DNA from 2 places in the Desulfofundulus sp. JL263-se genome. Region 2 is predicted to be linked to the other one. Evidence: predicted binding sites of a transcription regulator. Region 2 holds the regulator's gene; the other holds the start of a gene.

Region 1 (7,498 bases), 610 kb from region 2:
GACCATTATCGATAATTACCTCTGGCTTGCCTTTATTGGTCTGATCATGAGCATGGTGTCAGTTTATTACTACTTGAGAGTAGCTTTGGTCATGTACCGTGATGAGCCGGCTGATCCTACTCCCATAAAGCTTTCCAGCCCGGTGGCCGTTACCCTTATCATCACTCTGGTTGCCACCATAATCATCGGTGTATATCCGGGACCGCTTTCCGAGGTAGTAAATTCGGCTGCCCATTCCTTCTTCTTGCAGTAGTTACCGGAAACTAATGAAGCCAGGTTCTACAAAAAGTAGAACCTGGCTTTATTGTTTATAGTCCCTATATGTTGCTGGCTGAGAAAATTTCGGCTTACATACCCTTAAATTTAGGTACCCGCTTGTTTAAAAATGCATCAACAGCTTCCTTATGATCTTCAGTACAGGCTGCCTCAACTATTTCTTGACGTTCACGGCGCAACTGGGCCTCTAAAATATGTAACATTGATTCGTTAAGCAATTCCTTGGACCTGGCAAGGGCCTCAAAGGGGCCATTGGCTAATTTAAGGGCCCACCTCCTTGAAACTTTTTCCAGCTCTTCATCGGAAGTAACCATATTTACTAAACCAATATCATAAGCCCTTTTAGCATCAATAACCGGGTCCATAAATATAAACTCACTTGCCCTGCCCATACCTATAGTAAGGGGGATTATAAGTGTCCAAGCTCCGTCAGGTACAAGACCTATATTGGTCCATGCCTGCCTGAAAGTGGCCGATTCTCCGGCAATCCTCAAATCGCATGCAGTAGCTATACTCATACCTGCGCCGATTGCCGCACCATTCAATGATGCTATAACAGGCTTTCTAGTATATCTAATATTTACTATAATTCGATTCAACCGGCGCGTTAGGTGCTTCCAGTATTCCGCAGGGCCGTCGGGATGTTCCCTGGAGGCTTTCAAATCACCGCCGCTGCAAAAACTTTTTCCTTTTCCGGTGATTATTACTGCACCTATATTTTCATCTTCACAGCAGTTTTCCAGGGCATTTATTAAGTCTTCTGCAAGCCCCAGGTTAAGGGCATTATGGCATTGCGGGCGATTAAGAACAATAGTACCTACACCATCAGATTTTTTTAGTTCTAAAAAATCAAAGTTCACTTTGTACACCCCCCACATTATGTAAACTGGTCTTTTTTCTACTTGAAATATTCAAAATAAATTTTTGAATTCCTTCTTTTTCTCTTCGCACCATCCCGCCATAGTGAACCACCCCTCCCTTACGGAAGGGGTTATTTTTGCGACACCAAGGTTTATCTCCTTCAGGCGTGAAGAAACCTCTGGTGTCAGCACTTTTTTCCGGTACTTCACACAGCAGACGTAGTGGAACCGAAGTAAATATACTGAGTGGCAACCTTTATCTAGCTGGTACTTCATGCTTTTATTTTAGTCAGAAGAACTAAAGATAAACAATACCCGCCTTTCATCCCCTCCCTTACGGGAGGGGACTTCCCGGCGGAAAAGTTAAAACTTCTTTTAAGCCGGGGTTTATTGCGTATAAATAAATTGATATAAAAATGTTAATCTGGTATGCTATACCTATATATGAACTCACTGTAAAAGGATTAAGCCGTGCCATCGAGAAGTTAATGGTTAAACAATGAATCCTTGAGTATCTTTTTTAGATCTCAAGAAAGTTAAAAATATTTATTGGAGGGGTTTAAATTGAAAGATAAAGCTATGGAAGCCCGTAATGTGGCCGGTGGATATTTTAAAGAGGGCTATAACTGTGCGGAATCTATTTTTAAAACTTTTAAGCCGCTGGTGGCTCCGGATATGGATGAATCAACAGTGCGCATGTTCACCGGTTTCGGCGGAGGTTTTGGACACGCCGGTTGCATATGCGGCGCACTGGCTGCATCAGTTGCCGTACTGGGAATGTTAAAGGGTAGGGTAAGTGTAAAAGAAAACCGTGACCCGGCCTATAACATTGCAAAGGAGTTTCATGACAAGTTTGAAGAAAAGTTTGGCGCCACCTGCTGCCGGGTGTTAAATGAATATCCCTTTGATTCTAAAGAACACTTGAGAAATTGTTTGAAAATAACAGGTAATACGGCAAAATTGCTATGTGAGTTTCTGGATGAAAAAGGATTACTCTAAAAATATTTGTTAATTAACTGGTCGGTACTCCTGGTTGCATTTGGGTGTTTCACAACAGCGAAAAATTAGGCTTTTATTTTTACCCATCTTGTTGATAGCCCGAAGGCGGCATGGGGTATCGTCTGTATTGAAAAGAAATTAGAGCCCGTCTTCATGGGCCTATTTCTTTTTCTCTAAAAACTTTTCCTCAATATGAGTTACCTTTGCCCGGGGTTTCTTAGGAGCCTTACGGTCAATCTGAATATCTATTTTAAGAATATCTCCTTCCCTTGTTCCGGGAGGAAGGAATTGTGCCGGTATGATAACTTTATGTTCTGTTATACCCATTTCGATAACAGCATAATCTCCCTCGATTGTTCTAACCACAGCTTTCATCCTAAGCACCTCCTTTGCAAAAGATTATCCAAACTAACCTTTCTTGAGCTAAAATAAATTAAAAATCATAAGGAGCGAATGATAGGAATGGGCTTCAGGAGGCTTGCCCTGGGTAAAAAGGGAGAAGAAGTTGCCACCAATTACCTTAGAAAGCGGGGATATCGTATTTTAAAGACGAACTACCGCTGCCGAATGGGAGAGTTGGATATTATTGCCAGAAAAAATGATACCCTTGTTTTTGTAGAGGTGCGATCCCGCAGCAGCAAACGATTCGGCCTGCCGCAGGAGAGCATCGGCCCGGCCAAGCAAAGAAAAATAAGGGCCGTTGCCTTATATTACCTACAATCATTAAATAAGCCCCTACCTAAAGTACGCTTTGATGTACTGGCATTGTATTTTTCCCCCAATGGTCAATTCCTCTCCCTGGAACATTTTAAAAATGCCTTTTGACTGGTAAACTTTTAAATTTGTCATTTTGACCACTTTTTGTTGTTTCCCGAAGCGGGTAAGGTTTATCATGCTTTAAAACTGAATTTTGGGGGAATTGCTATGAAGGATAACCGTGAGTTATGTTACGAGTGCAGGCGTTGCAGTTACTATTGGGGAAACTGTTGTCCAGGCTTGAAGGTTTATAATCGTGATGAATGCGCGCGACAGTAGCTTTATACCAAACCATCACCAGATACCGGTGATGGTGATTTTTTATGTGTTTGGCGGCATTTGGGCGTATTTTTATTATTTTACCGGTCATTTTTCCGGTAAACCATGCCTTCCGCCAAGGCAACCAACTGGCCGCTGTCATCTTTAACCTCCAGGCGGTACAAGCCGGTCTTCCTGGTTAAGTTCTCTTCCCGCGCGGTAGCGGTAAGGGTGGTACCTTCTGTAGTTGCTTTCAAAAAATGTATGTTTACATTTAAAGCTACCGCTACCGGGCCGTGAGCATTACTGGCAGCAGCAAAGGCGATATCCGCCAGGCTGAAAATAGCCCCGCCGTGGGTTACACCAATTCCGTTAAGCAATTCGGACCCCACCTTCATAACTGCCCGGGCGTAGCCGGGCTTCATTTCCAGGAGCTGTATGCCGAGGTGTTTTGCCAGGGCATCTTTTTGCAATCGAATTCTGGCTTGTTCAACGGCACTTATGCTTTTATTGTAATTCGTTTTTTATCTCCCCTTTCTGAAGAAAATTAACCAGAAACAAAGGTTGTTTACTTCATGATAACAGTTTTCTCTCGAGATTTCGGTATTGCAGTGCCTCCGCTATATGTATTGCATCTATGGTGTCACTGCCAGCTAAATCGGCAATGGTACGTGCCACTTTTAAAATTTTATTGTAGGACCTGGCAGTTAAATTTAGACGGTGAAAGGCCTCTTCAAGAAGGGTACGTCCTTCCGGAGTGGGGCAGCATATTACGTGCACCATTTGTGCTGTCATATGGGCATTACAGCTTATTCCCAGCTTGTCAAACCCATATTCCCTTAATCGCCGTTGCTGAATTTCCCTTGCCTCTCGAACTCTTCTCTTTATGGCTTGAGATGTTTCACCACCAGGAGCGGAATCCAATTCTGAAAATTTAGGTCTGGGCACTTCAATGTGAATATCCAAGCGGTCCAAAAACGGGCCCGATATTCGTCCCAAATAACGCTTGATCTGCAACGGAGTACATTTACATTCTTTTTCTTCATCTGTCAGAAAACCGCAAGGGCATGGATTCATTGCTGCCACCAGCATTATACGGGCAGGATAACTTACCGAGGCATTAACCCGTGAGATGGTTATCGTAGAATCTTCCAGGGGCTGGCGAAGGGATTCCAGGGCATCCCGGCGAAATTCCGGTAACTCGTCCATGAATAAGACGCCGTTATGAGCAAGGGAAATCTCTCCCGGCCGGGGGAATTTCCCGCCCCCTACGAGTCCCGCTGTTGATGCGGTATGGTGGGGGCTGCGGAAAGGTCTTTGGGCCACAAGGGGTTTCTTTGGAGGAATCAGGCCTGCCAGGCTGTGGATTTTTGTTACTTCCAAAGCTTCCGGCAGTGTCAGGTCAGGTAAAATTCCTGGCAGTCTCCTGGCCAGCATGGTCTTACCCGAACCCGGACTGCCCAGCATGAGAACATTATGTCCCCCGGCTGCTGCAACTTCCAGTGCCCTTTTTGCAGCTGCCTGCCCCTTAACTTCGGTCATATCGGGCTCATCTTCCCTGCCTTCTTCAAGTAGGTTTTCAACATCTTCCCGGTGGGGAGCTATGTTTTCTTCACCCTTAAGGTGGGAAACAAGCTGGGTAAGATGTGCTGTCCCGTATATATTGACTTCCTGTACCAGGGCTGCTTCCGGTGCATTTTTCCAAGGGACAACAATGTCATGCATACCATAGTCTTTTGCAGCCGATACCATGGCGAGAGTTCCGTTAACTGCCCGGATTGAGCCTTCCAAGGATAATTCTCCCAAAAAAATATAATGCTGGCAGGTCAGTTGGTCAATTTGGCCCGTAGCGGCAAGAATACCGATGGCAATTGCTAGATCGTAAACAGGCCCTTCCTTTTTTAAATCAGCAGGTGCTAAATTTACCGTTATGCGGCTGTGAGGAAATTCATAACCGGAGTTTTTAATGGCGGTTCTTACCCGGTCCCTGGCCTCTCTGACCGCGGCATCCGGCAAACCTACAATATCAAAACTTGGCAAACCGTTAGATACATCTACTTCCACCTGTACAATATGCCCTTCCAGGCCGTGCAGGGCAATACTTTTTACGATGGCCAGCATGGTCTCCTCCATGAATATTTTGTTTTACTGGTTATTTATTCCTCATAGTGATATGTATTTCCTGCATAAAGTAATTAAGACAACTTTCGCATTATATTTTGCGTTGGCCAATAAAAAACCAGAGGTTTATCTTCATTATAAGGAGTTTTTTCTTGCAGGAACAGGATTTAACTGGTATTTCCGCAGCATGGGTGAAACCCTTTTTTTATGAGCTGAAAGCTTTAATTTTTAAGGACTTTTAATTTTGCAATTCGCTTTTACTTTCTTTTTTTGAGAGCTTTGGTATTATTTTCTTTTTTATGAATATTCCGTAAAAACTTTTTGTGACTACTGTACAAATCTTATTGGCTACTTAGTTGAAAATATTGAGAATTTATTAATTGATATGAAATAGATATGATATAATTTCTTCAACCAGGAAACAGAGTTTCATATATGAAACCGAGGGCGTTGATCCCAATGTCAACAGAGAACGCCTGTTGTCACCGTGGGTAAAGGCGGTAAATTCCCAGGCATCAGATGGAAATAAGTAACATATCTGGTAAACCGATCACGCATGTACAATACTTAACTGAGCCTGTTAATACCAGTAAATATAATTTTAACAACACAGCCGGGCAACCCGGCTTTTTTGTTTTTTATTAAATACCTATTTTTCCCTATTGATAATTGCAAAAACGGAGACTATAATATGTAACAAAACACCTGTTCGGTGATTGTATGAAACGAGTAATCTTACTGGCTGACATGAACAGCTTTTTTGCAAGCTGCCACCAGGCCGTACACCCGGAACTTAAGGGTAAGAAGGTTATCGTGGCCGGGGACCCCAAGAAAAGGACAGGCATTGTATTGGCCGCGTCTTACCCGGCAAAGGCTTTGGGTGTAAAAACCGGTATGCCTTTATGGGAAGCAAAACAGCTGTGCCCGGATGGATATTACTTTAAGCCGGACTATCGATTGTACGTAGACTTTTCCAGCAAAATACTGCGTATTATGCGTGATTTTACCGACCTGGTGGAACCTTTTTCCATAGACGAGGCTTTTGCCGACCTTACAGGTGTAATTAAACTCTGGGGGCCGCCTGAAAGCATAGCAAGCATGTTAAAGGAACGCATTCGATCCGAGGTTGGAGTTTTATGCAGCATCGGCATCGGGCCCAATAAATTGATTGCAAAAATGGCGGCCGGGCTGCAAAAGCCGAACGGGCTTACCATCCTGAATAGCATAGAGGACTTTAAAAGAATTTTTTGGCCGAAGCCAGTTAGAGAATTATTCGGAATTGGTCCCGGGTACGAAAAACACCTGCGGGACTGCAACATACGTACCATTGGAGACCTGGCCGGGTTTCCCGTTGACATATTAAAAAGAAAGTGGGGAAAAAACGGGGAAATGCTCTGGCTGTGTGCCAACGGCATTGATAATAGCCCCGTGGTACCCACTTCACTTGATGTTGTTAAAAGCATCGGGCAGCAGAAGACGCTTCCCCGGGATTTACAGGGTTTCGAGAGCATCAAAGTCGTTATATTGGAATTAAGCGAGATGGTGGCACGCCGCGTGCGCCAGGGAGAATATATCGGCCGTACCGTAACCCTGACATTACGGGATCCCCAACTGCGGTTTTTTTCCAGATCCCGAACCATGGCACAATATACCGACCTGCCTGATGAAATTTACCGCGCAGCATGTACTATTCTGCATAACCACTGGGATAACTCGTGGGCAGTAAGGCTTGTCGGGGTAACCCTCGGCAATTTAATTAAACGCGATTACTTCCAGTATGATATCTTCGGCGAGAGAATACGCCTGTCCAGGCTGGCCCGGGCCTGTGACACGATAAAAAATCGTTTTGGTGAGAAGGCAATTATGAGGGGCGTATCTCTTATGGAGGGAAGTATATTACATGGATAATAGGAACGTTTTGTGGGAAAAACACCGGATCTACCTTCCTGAAATGCGCAAAAGGGCCGTCCACCGGTGCAAGCACTGCAAGTTCTTCGTAAAGATACGAGGTGGAAAAGAAACCAGCAACGGCTGTGTCGTAAATATTAAGGCGTATAGCAATTTAAAAAAGCGGGTGCCTCCGGTTATGCCGATCGTGGAAGCTATAAAACGGGTTGGGCTCGAAGGTTTGGAGCAGTGTTTAAAAAATAGCAATCCGGAAGCGCAGAGTTGTGGAAAGTTTCAACTAAAGGGGTAAGGGGATGTAGCCAGGTGTATCAGCAGACCTG
Region 2 (7,498 bases):
AAAGTTTTATGAGTTCCTCCCGGAAAGATGGTACTCGAAAAAAAAGCTCTGTTAAGCAGGTATCCAATAACTATAGCGGGGGTTCTTATGAGGGCAAAACGGAATTACATAAAATTAAGGAAGAACTGTACAGTTTGGTTGGATTAAGAAATGTAAAACAAATGATTGAAGAAATTTGCGCTTTTGTAGAGATACAAAAGTATCGTAAAAAGGAAAATTTAGCTACTGAATCCCAGGTGCTACACATGATTTTTAGGGGTAATCCCGGCACTGGAAAAACCACCGTGGCTAGGATTCTAGCGAAACTTTTTAGAGAACTGGGTATTTTACCTAAAGGGCATTTGGTAGAAGTGGAAAGGGCTGATCTGGTAGGTGAATATATAGGGCATACGGCTCAAAAAACAAAAGAGCAGATAAAAAAAGCAATGGGTGGTATTTTATTTATTGATGAGGCTTATTCCCTGGCAAGGGGCGGGAGCAGGGATTTTGGCAAAGAGGCCATAGACGCGCTGGTAAAGGGGATGGAAGACTACAAAGATAATTTAATTGTTATATTGGCAGGTTATAAAAAGGAAATGCAACGTTTTATCGAAGTTAATCCTGGCCTTCGTTCCCGTTTTCCAATTTATATTGATTTTCCTAATTATACCACTCAAGAACTCTTAAGTATTGCAGATTTAATGTTGAAAAAAAGACAATATTATCTGGATACTGCAGGGCGGGAAGAGCTTAGATTAATCATTGAAGCGCGATCCAGACAGCACCAGCATAGTGGGAACGCAAGATTGGTTCGCAACCTCGTGGAGCGGGCCATTCGTTTACAAGCAGTGCGTCTGGTAGAAAAGAAGAATTTTACCCGGGAGGAACTTATGACTATTACCAGGAAAGATGTACTAAGGGCTCGGGATGCTTTTAACGATTTGGGAGGATGGGATGAGAGGTAGTAAATATGATCTTAAACAACTAGCCCGAGAAGTAGAAGAAGAAATCCAACCGATACTGGCCAGGTTAAATGAGGTATCCTTAGAAAATCAAGAAAGGGTTTTAAGTGCTTTCAGAAGTTGCAGGGTTTCAGATTATCATTTAAAAGGTTCTACCGGGTATGGATATAATGATCAAGGCAGAGAGGTTCTGGAAAAGATTTATGCTAAAATATTTGGGGCTGAAGCAGCTCTGGTTAGGGGACAGATTGCCAGTGGTACCCACTCTATTGCGTTGTGTCTGTTTGGAATTTTGCGTCCCGGAGACAGGTTGTTATCAGTAAACGGAGCACCGTATGATACCTTACAAAAAGTGATTGGTATAGCCGGAGGAGTAAAAGGTTCTTTAATAGATTGGGGAATTAAATATGAGCAGGTGGAATTGCTTCCCAATGGAGAACTTGATTGGGAGGCTATTAATAAGGCATTGGATAGACCTTTAAGGATGGTAATGCTACAAAGATCTCGGGGGTATAGTTTGCGGAAATCCTTAGATATTGGAACAATAGGTAAAATTGTTGAGTTTGTCAGAACCAAGCAACCGGATGCCATTGTTTTTGTTGACAATTGTTACGGCGAATTTGTGGAAAGGTTAGAGCCGACCATGGTCGGTGCGGATATAATAGCAGGTTCCCTTATTAAAAATCCAGGAGGGGGGCTAGCACCTACAGGTGGGTATATAGCAGGAAGAAAAGAACTGATAGAAATGGTTGCCTCTCGTTTAACCGCTCCAGGGATCGGTGGTGAGGTGGGGGCCACTTTGGGCTGGCAAAGACTGTTTTTCCAGGGAATTTTTTTGGCCCCTTCTGTAGTTTCGCAGGCATTAAAAGGAGCGGTTTTTGCGGCCAGGCTTTTTGAAAAGTTGAATTTTAAGGTTTCTCCTTTGTTTTATGAAAACCGAACCGATATTGTACAGGCCGTAACCTTAGGTTCGCCGGAAAGGCTTGTGGCCTTTTGCCAAGCAATTCAAATGGCTTCCCCGGTGGACAGTCATGTTCGCCCTGAGCCTTGGGACATGCCGGGTTATGAGGATCCTGTGGTAATGGCGGCAGGTACTTTTATACAGGGAGGGTCCCTGGAACTTACTGCTGATGGACCCATAAGACCGCCTTATGTGGTATACCTTCAAGGCGGCTTAACTTTTGAGCATGTTAAAATTGCTACTTTGGCTGCCGCTAAACAGGTATTGGAAGTAAGGGACGGGTTATGAACTTGAAACAATTAGAAGCTTTTTTATGGGTTGCTGATCTGAAAAGTTTTACCCGGGCGGCCAGAAAATTATATATGAGTCAACCTGCAGTAAGCTTTCAAATAAAGGCACTTGAAGACGAGTTGCAAGTTTCTTTGTTTCAAAGGCGCGATAAAAAAGTAATTCTTACCGAAGCTGGCCGTTTGCTTTACCCCGCGGCTAAGGAAATACTTAGGCATTACTACAAGGTTATTGAAGACTTGGATAATCTCAAAGGCCTAAAAATTGGGCAACTTAATATTGGTGCCAGTACCATTCCAGGAGAATATGTTTTACCACTTTTTATAGGCGGTTTTAACAAGGTATATCCCGGCATAAAGATTTACCTAAGGATAGGCGGAAGCGGTGAAGTTATTAACTGGGTCAATAATATGGAGGTTGCTTTGGGAGTAACTGGCACCATTGTGGAAGGTAATGGATTGGAATGTGAGCCCTGGATATATGATGAATTAATTTTAATTGCTCCACCAGACCCGTATTGGCAAAATAAAAGGGAAATACCCTTGGAAGATTTGTTAACCCATCCCCTGATCCTTCGCGAAGCCACTTCTGGCACCAGGAAGACAATAGAAAATCGTTTGCAAAAAAAGGGAATTTCTCTGGAGCAGTGCCGGGTTATTATGGAAGTGGGCAGTACCCGGTCGGTAATCACAGCTGTTCAGGCCGGCTTGGGCATAAGTTTTGTTTCTCGCTGGGCGGCAAAGGAACCCCTGGCACTTGGCAGGGTGATTGAGGTTAAAATAATGGAACTTTATCTTGGCAGGGAGCTTTATTTAGTGCGCAATTCCCAGGCTTTAGGGGGAGGGTTTGCCGCAACGGCCTTTATTAAATATGTTAAGGACCGGCGTACTTTAGAATTGTTAGGTTTTTGAGTTATTATAATTTCCTTAAAAGTCCAATGACCTTACCTAGAATTGTAACATCCCGGATAATGATAGGAGCCATATTTTTATTTTCCGGCTTAAGTTTTACGTGATCTTTTTCTTTTAAAAATCTTTTTACGGTAGCCTCCTCCTCCAATAGTGCCACTACAATATCTCCATTGTCGGCGGTAGACTGTTTTCTTACTATAACCAAATCTCCATCGAAAATGCCGGCGTCAGTCATGCTCTCTCCTTTTACCCTCAGTATAAAAAATTCACCTTCTCCTATGAAATCTGAGGGTAAGGGGAAGAATCCTTCCCTGTTTTCCATCGCTAGCAAAGGGTATCCTGCTGCTACGCGGCCCACAATCGGAACCCAATTAATCTTTTCATTGGGTTCATTGGGCATTCCCAGTACTTCAATGGCCCTGGGTTTTGCAGGGTCCCTTCTAATCATTTCTTTTTCTTCCAACCTCCTTAAATAACTGTGCACAGTTGAGCTGGAACGTAAGCCTACCTTTTGGCCGATCTCTCTGACCGAAGGTGGGTATCCTTTTTTATGAATCGTTTCTTTAATTACATTTAAGATAGCTTCTTCCCGTGGGGTTAGTTCTTTGGACATAAGATAACACAACCTTTCTGAGTTATTTTTAGAAATTATATCACATATAAGACGATTAGTAAAACGTATGTTCGAAACTTTTATTTAAGTTTTAGTTAATTAATATGGTTTTATTTTTTAGAAGGATATTAAAGTAGATTTGTTGAATTTGTCTGAATATAAAAAATTTTTACCTAAAGAAGGTGGGGCTCTTGAAGAAATTTAAGATTGCTATTATTGCCGGGGATGAACGGGGATATAAAGTGGTAAACAGGCTTTTGAGGATAAGCAAAGTGGAAGTAATGGCAGTTTATTTGCTTGAGAAAAATGATCGTTCCTTGAAGGATATGTTCCATGATATGTTAGGTGAAAAGGTTAAGATTATTACTGAAATTGATAAATTAGAAGAAATATCTTCGTTAAGTATAGATGCCGTTATTGAGCTGTCAGGATTAACGGGAGTTCAGAATATTTTAATCAACATGAACCTTCCCGGCATAATAATTTTGAAAAAGCGGGCGATTGAGCTGCTGGAAATTATCTTCCAAGAAGAAGGGTTGTTGGAATATAATAGGATCCAGGGTGAGCTATCCACCATCTTAAACTCAGTTCAAGAAGCTATTGAAGTAGTTGACGAAAAAGGTGTAATAAAATATGTAAATCCTGCCTTCACAAAAATTACGGGCATAAAAGCATCCGATCGCATCGGCAAAAATATATACGATGTTTCTCCTGAAGGGGCTTTAGCTAAAGTATTAAAAACGGGTAAGCGTATTTTTGGTCACCGTACCACCGTAGGTGGAAGTAATGCGGAAGTTATTAGCAATGCTTCTCCTATTATTGTTGATGGTGAAACTCGGGGAGCAGTTGTAGTATTTAATCATTTTACGGATATTATGAAATTAATGGAAGAATTGAAACAAAGTACATCTATTATAGAAACCCTTTCTGATAAATTTGGTCAAGTTGCAACCAGTAAATATACCTTCAAAGATATTTTAGGTAATAATCAGGAACTAAAAAAATGTATTCGACTTGGTGAACGGGCTGCTAAGAGTGATTCAACTGTGCTTCTGGTAGGAGAAAGCGGGACGGGGAAAGAGCTATTTGCCCATGCCATTCACAGCGCTAGTGCAAGAAGAGGTAAGCCTTTTATAAAAGTAAATTGTGCTGCAATTCCGGAGAACCTGTTAGAAAGTGAGTTTTTTGGTTATGTTAAAGGTGCTTTTACCGGTGCAGTTAAATCTAAGATAGGAAAGTTTGAGCTGGCTAACGGTGGTACCATCTTCCTTGATGAAATTGGAGATATGAATCCTAATTTGCAAGGTAAACTTTTGCGGGTTTTACAAGAAATGGAGTTTGAAAGGGTAGGGGGAAATGAGACTATAAAAGTTGATGTGAGGGTAATTGCTGCTACCAACAGGAATTTACATGAATTGATTAGGCAAGGTAAATTTCGTGAGGATTTATATTACCGCTTAAATGTGGTTGAGATACATATTCCACCCTTGAGATACCGTAAAGAAGACTTATCTGTTTTGACTAATAACTTAATCGTTAAGTTAAATAGGAAATTAGGTAAAAAAGTTAAAGGCCTCTCGAAAGATGCAGAGGAGATATTATATAGTTATGATTGGCCTGGTAATGTTAGAGAACTGGAAAATCTTATTGAACGAGTTATGGTTACCGTTGATGATGAGATTCTTACTAAGAACCACTTCATCCAGCATGTCAGTCAGCTCAGGGAAGTGCCAGATAAAGATATAGATTTAATTCCAATTGATCAAATGGAACAAATTTTAATACGAAAGGCCATGGCTAAGTTCGGGGCTACAGTAGAAGGAAAAAGAAGGGCAGCGCAGGCCTTAAACATTTCCTTAGCTACACTATATAATAAATTAAAAAAAGTAAAAGTAGAAAATTCTAATAATTAGAAGTAAGTTTTATATTTTCTAAATTTTTTTGACTAAAAATTTCCAAAAATAATAATATAATATGTTATAATTATTAAAAATTAGTGATTATTTATAATTAATCAATATTTATATATAATCTTTGGAACTGTATACCCAATATTAATTTGGCATGACATTAAATTCCGGTATAATTTTTGCTTAACTAGTAAAAATATAGATACTTTTTTAAAGGGGGGAATTGTCATTAAAGTAGTCAGAGTTGAGCAAATTATCGACGCAGTTGCCCGTCTCTGTCAGCAAGCCAATTATGATTTGGGACAGGATGTACTTGATGCCATTAAAAATGCCTACGAAAGTGAACAATCGGTTACTGGAAAAGACATTCTCCAACAATTGGTAGAAAATGCTCGGATCGCAAAAGATGAATCAGTTCCCATGTGCCAGGATACGGGATTTGCTGTTGTTTTTCTGGAGTTGGGTCAGGATGTGCGAATTGAAGGCGGTAGTCTTGAAGATGCAATAAATGAAGGTGTGCGTAAAGGTTACCAAGAAGGTTACTTGAGGAAATCTATTGTAGGACATCCTCTTGATAGAAAAAATACCGGTGATAATACCCCCGCTGTAATTCATACCCGGATAGTCCCCGGTGATAAGTTAAAAATAACTGTAGCTCCTAAAGGCGGCGGCAGTGAAAATATGAGTGCTATTAAAATGCTCAAGCCTGCGGAAGGAGTTGAAGGTGTTAAAAACTTTGTTATTGAAACCGTTAAAGCAGCTGGTCCAAATCCTTGCCCTCCCATTATTGTAGGAGTGGGTATCGGAGGAACCTTTGAAAAGGCTGCCCTGTTGGCTAAAGAGGCACTGCTGCGTCCAGTGGGACAGGCCAGTGTAGACCCGTATGCTGCCCAATTGGAGAAAGAATTATTGGAAGAGATTAATAAGCTGGGAATCGGTCCCCAGGGGCTTGGTGGAACGACTACTGCCCTGGCTGTGCACGTAAACACTTATCCGGCACACATTGCCAGTTTACCCGTGGCAGTAAATATAAATTGTCACGCCAGTAGACACAAAGAAATTGAATTATAGAATTTTAAATTTATTTGGAGGTGTAATTACTTGACTCCAATAGTTAAACTTACTACTCCTCTAACCAGTGAAACAGTTAAAAAGTTACGTATTGGTCAAAGGGTTTTACTTAATGGGAAATTGTATACAGGGAGGGATGCTGCTCATAAAAAGCTGGTGGAGCTTTTGGAAAAAGGTGAGGAACTTCCAATTGAATTGGAGAATCAAGTGATTTATTACGTCGGGCCATCTCCGGCCAAGCCAGGTCAAGTGATCGGCTCGGCAGGTCCTACAACTAGCGGTCGCATGGATGCCTATGCTCCAAAGCTGATTGCTAAGGGGCTTAAAGGAATGGTAGGTAAAGGGAAAAGAAGTCCGGAAGTTATAAAGGCCATGAAACAGCATAAAGCTGTTTATTTTGCAGCAGTCGGCGGTGCCGCAGCATTAATAAGCAAAAGGATTAAATCCTGTAAAGTGGTTGCCTATCCGGAACTAGGGCCGGAAGCAATTCACGAGTTAGTAGTGGAAGATTTTCCTGTAATTGTGGTTAATGATGCCCTGGGTGGTGACCTTTATGAAGAGGGAATTAGGATTTACGCAGCTAAGTGAAAAAAGAAGAGGCATATTGGAGTAGCTATTATGAAGGAAATTTTAAATGGTTAAAGAAATATGTTCTAATATCTAGAAATAAAATATTTAGAAGTATTTTAAATGTTTTGTATACCCGGTTTTTTTACCTTAATTAGTAAGGGAGGAAAGTTTTGTGAAGTTATTTGAATATATGGGTAAAGAATTATTTTCACAGTATGGGATCACCGTACCCA

Evidence for each region. The regulator LexA, encoded in region 2, represses DNA repair genes until DNA is damaged. The targets are predictions, from matches to a motif close to CNAACANNTGTTNG.
Region 1: the regulator LexA is predicted to act here: its motif matches at 5,969-5,982, upstream of ACX4JR_RS07495 (DNA polymerase IV).

What each region holds. Positions count from the first base shown of each region.
Region 1 is NZ_CM149993.1:1,476,471-1,483,968, forward strand. Features, by position in the region: gene ACX4JR_RS07450 (NADH-quinone oxidoreductase subunit N) at 1-253, shown strand, start outside; gene ACX4JR_RS07455 (enoyl-CoA hydratase/isomerase family protein) at 348-1,136, opposite strand; gene ACX4JR_RS07460 (transposase) at 1,188-1,412, opposite strand; gene ACX4JR_RS07465 (C-GCAxxG-C-C family (seleno)protein) at 1,701-2,135, shown strand; gene ACX4JR_RS07470 (DUF3006 domain-containing protein) at 2,295-2,510, opposite strand; gene ACX4JR_RS07475 (YraN family protein) at 2,598-2,960, shown strand; gene paaI (hydroxyphenylacetyl-CoA thioesterase PaaI) at 3,251-3,622, opposite strand; gene ACX4JR_RS07485 (YifB family Mg chelatase-like AAA ATPase) at 3,723-5,270, opposite strand; gene ACX4JR_RS07490 (hypothetical protein) at 5,260-5,481, shown strand; gene ACX4JR_RS07495 (DNA polymerase IV) at 5,991-7,178, shown strand; gene ACX4JR_RS07500 (hypothetical protein) at 7,171-7,467, shown strand.
Region 2 is NZ_CM149993.1:2,083,898-2,091,395, reverse strand. Features, by position in the region: gene ACX4JR_RS10735 (AAA family ATPase) at 9-944, shown strand; gene ACX4JR_RS10730 (methionine gamma-lyase family protein) at 934-2,190, shown strand; gene ACX4JR_RS10725 (selenium metabolism-associated LysR family transcriptional regulator) at 2,187-3,101, shown strand; gene lexA (transcriptional repressor LexA) at 3,106-3,714, opposite strand; gene ACX4JR_RS10715 (sigma-54 interaction domain-containing protein) at 3,897-5,627, shown strand; gene ACX4JR_RS10710 (fumarate hydratase) at 5,853-6,695, shown strand; gene ACX4JR_RS10705 (Fe-S-containing hydro-lyase) at 6,726-7,283, shown strand; gene sucC (ADP-forming succinate--CoA ligase subunit beta) at 7,438-7,498, shown strand, end outside.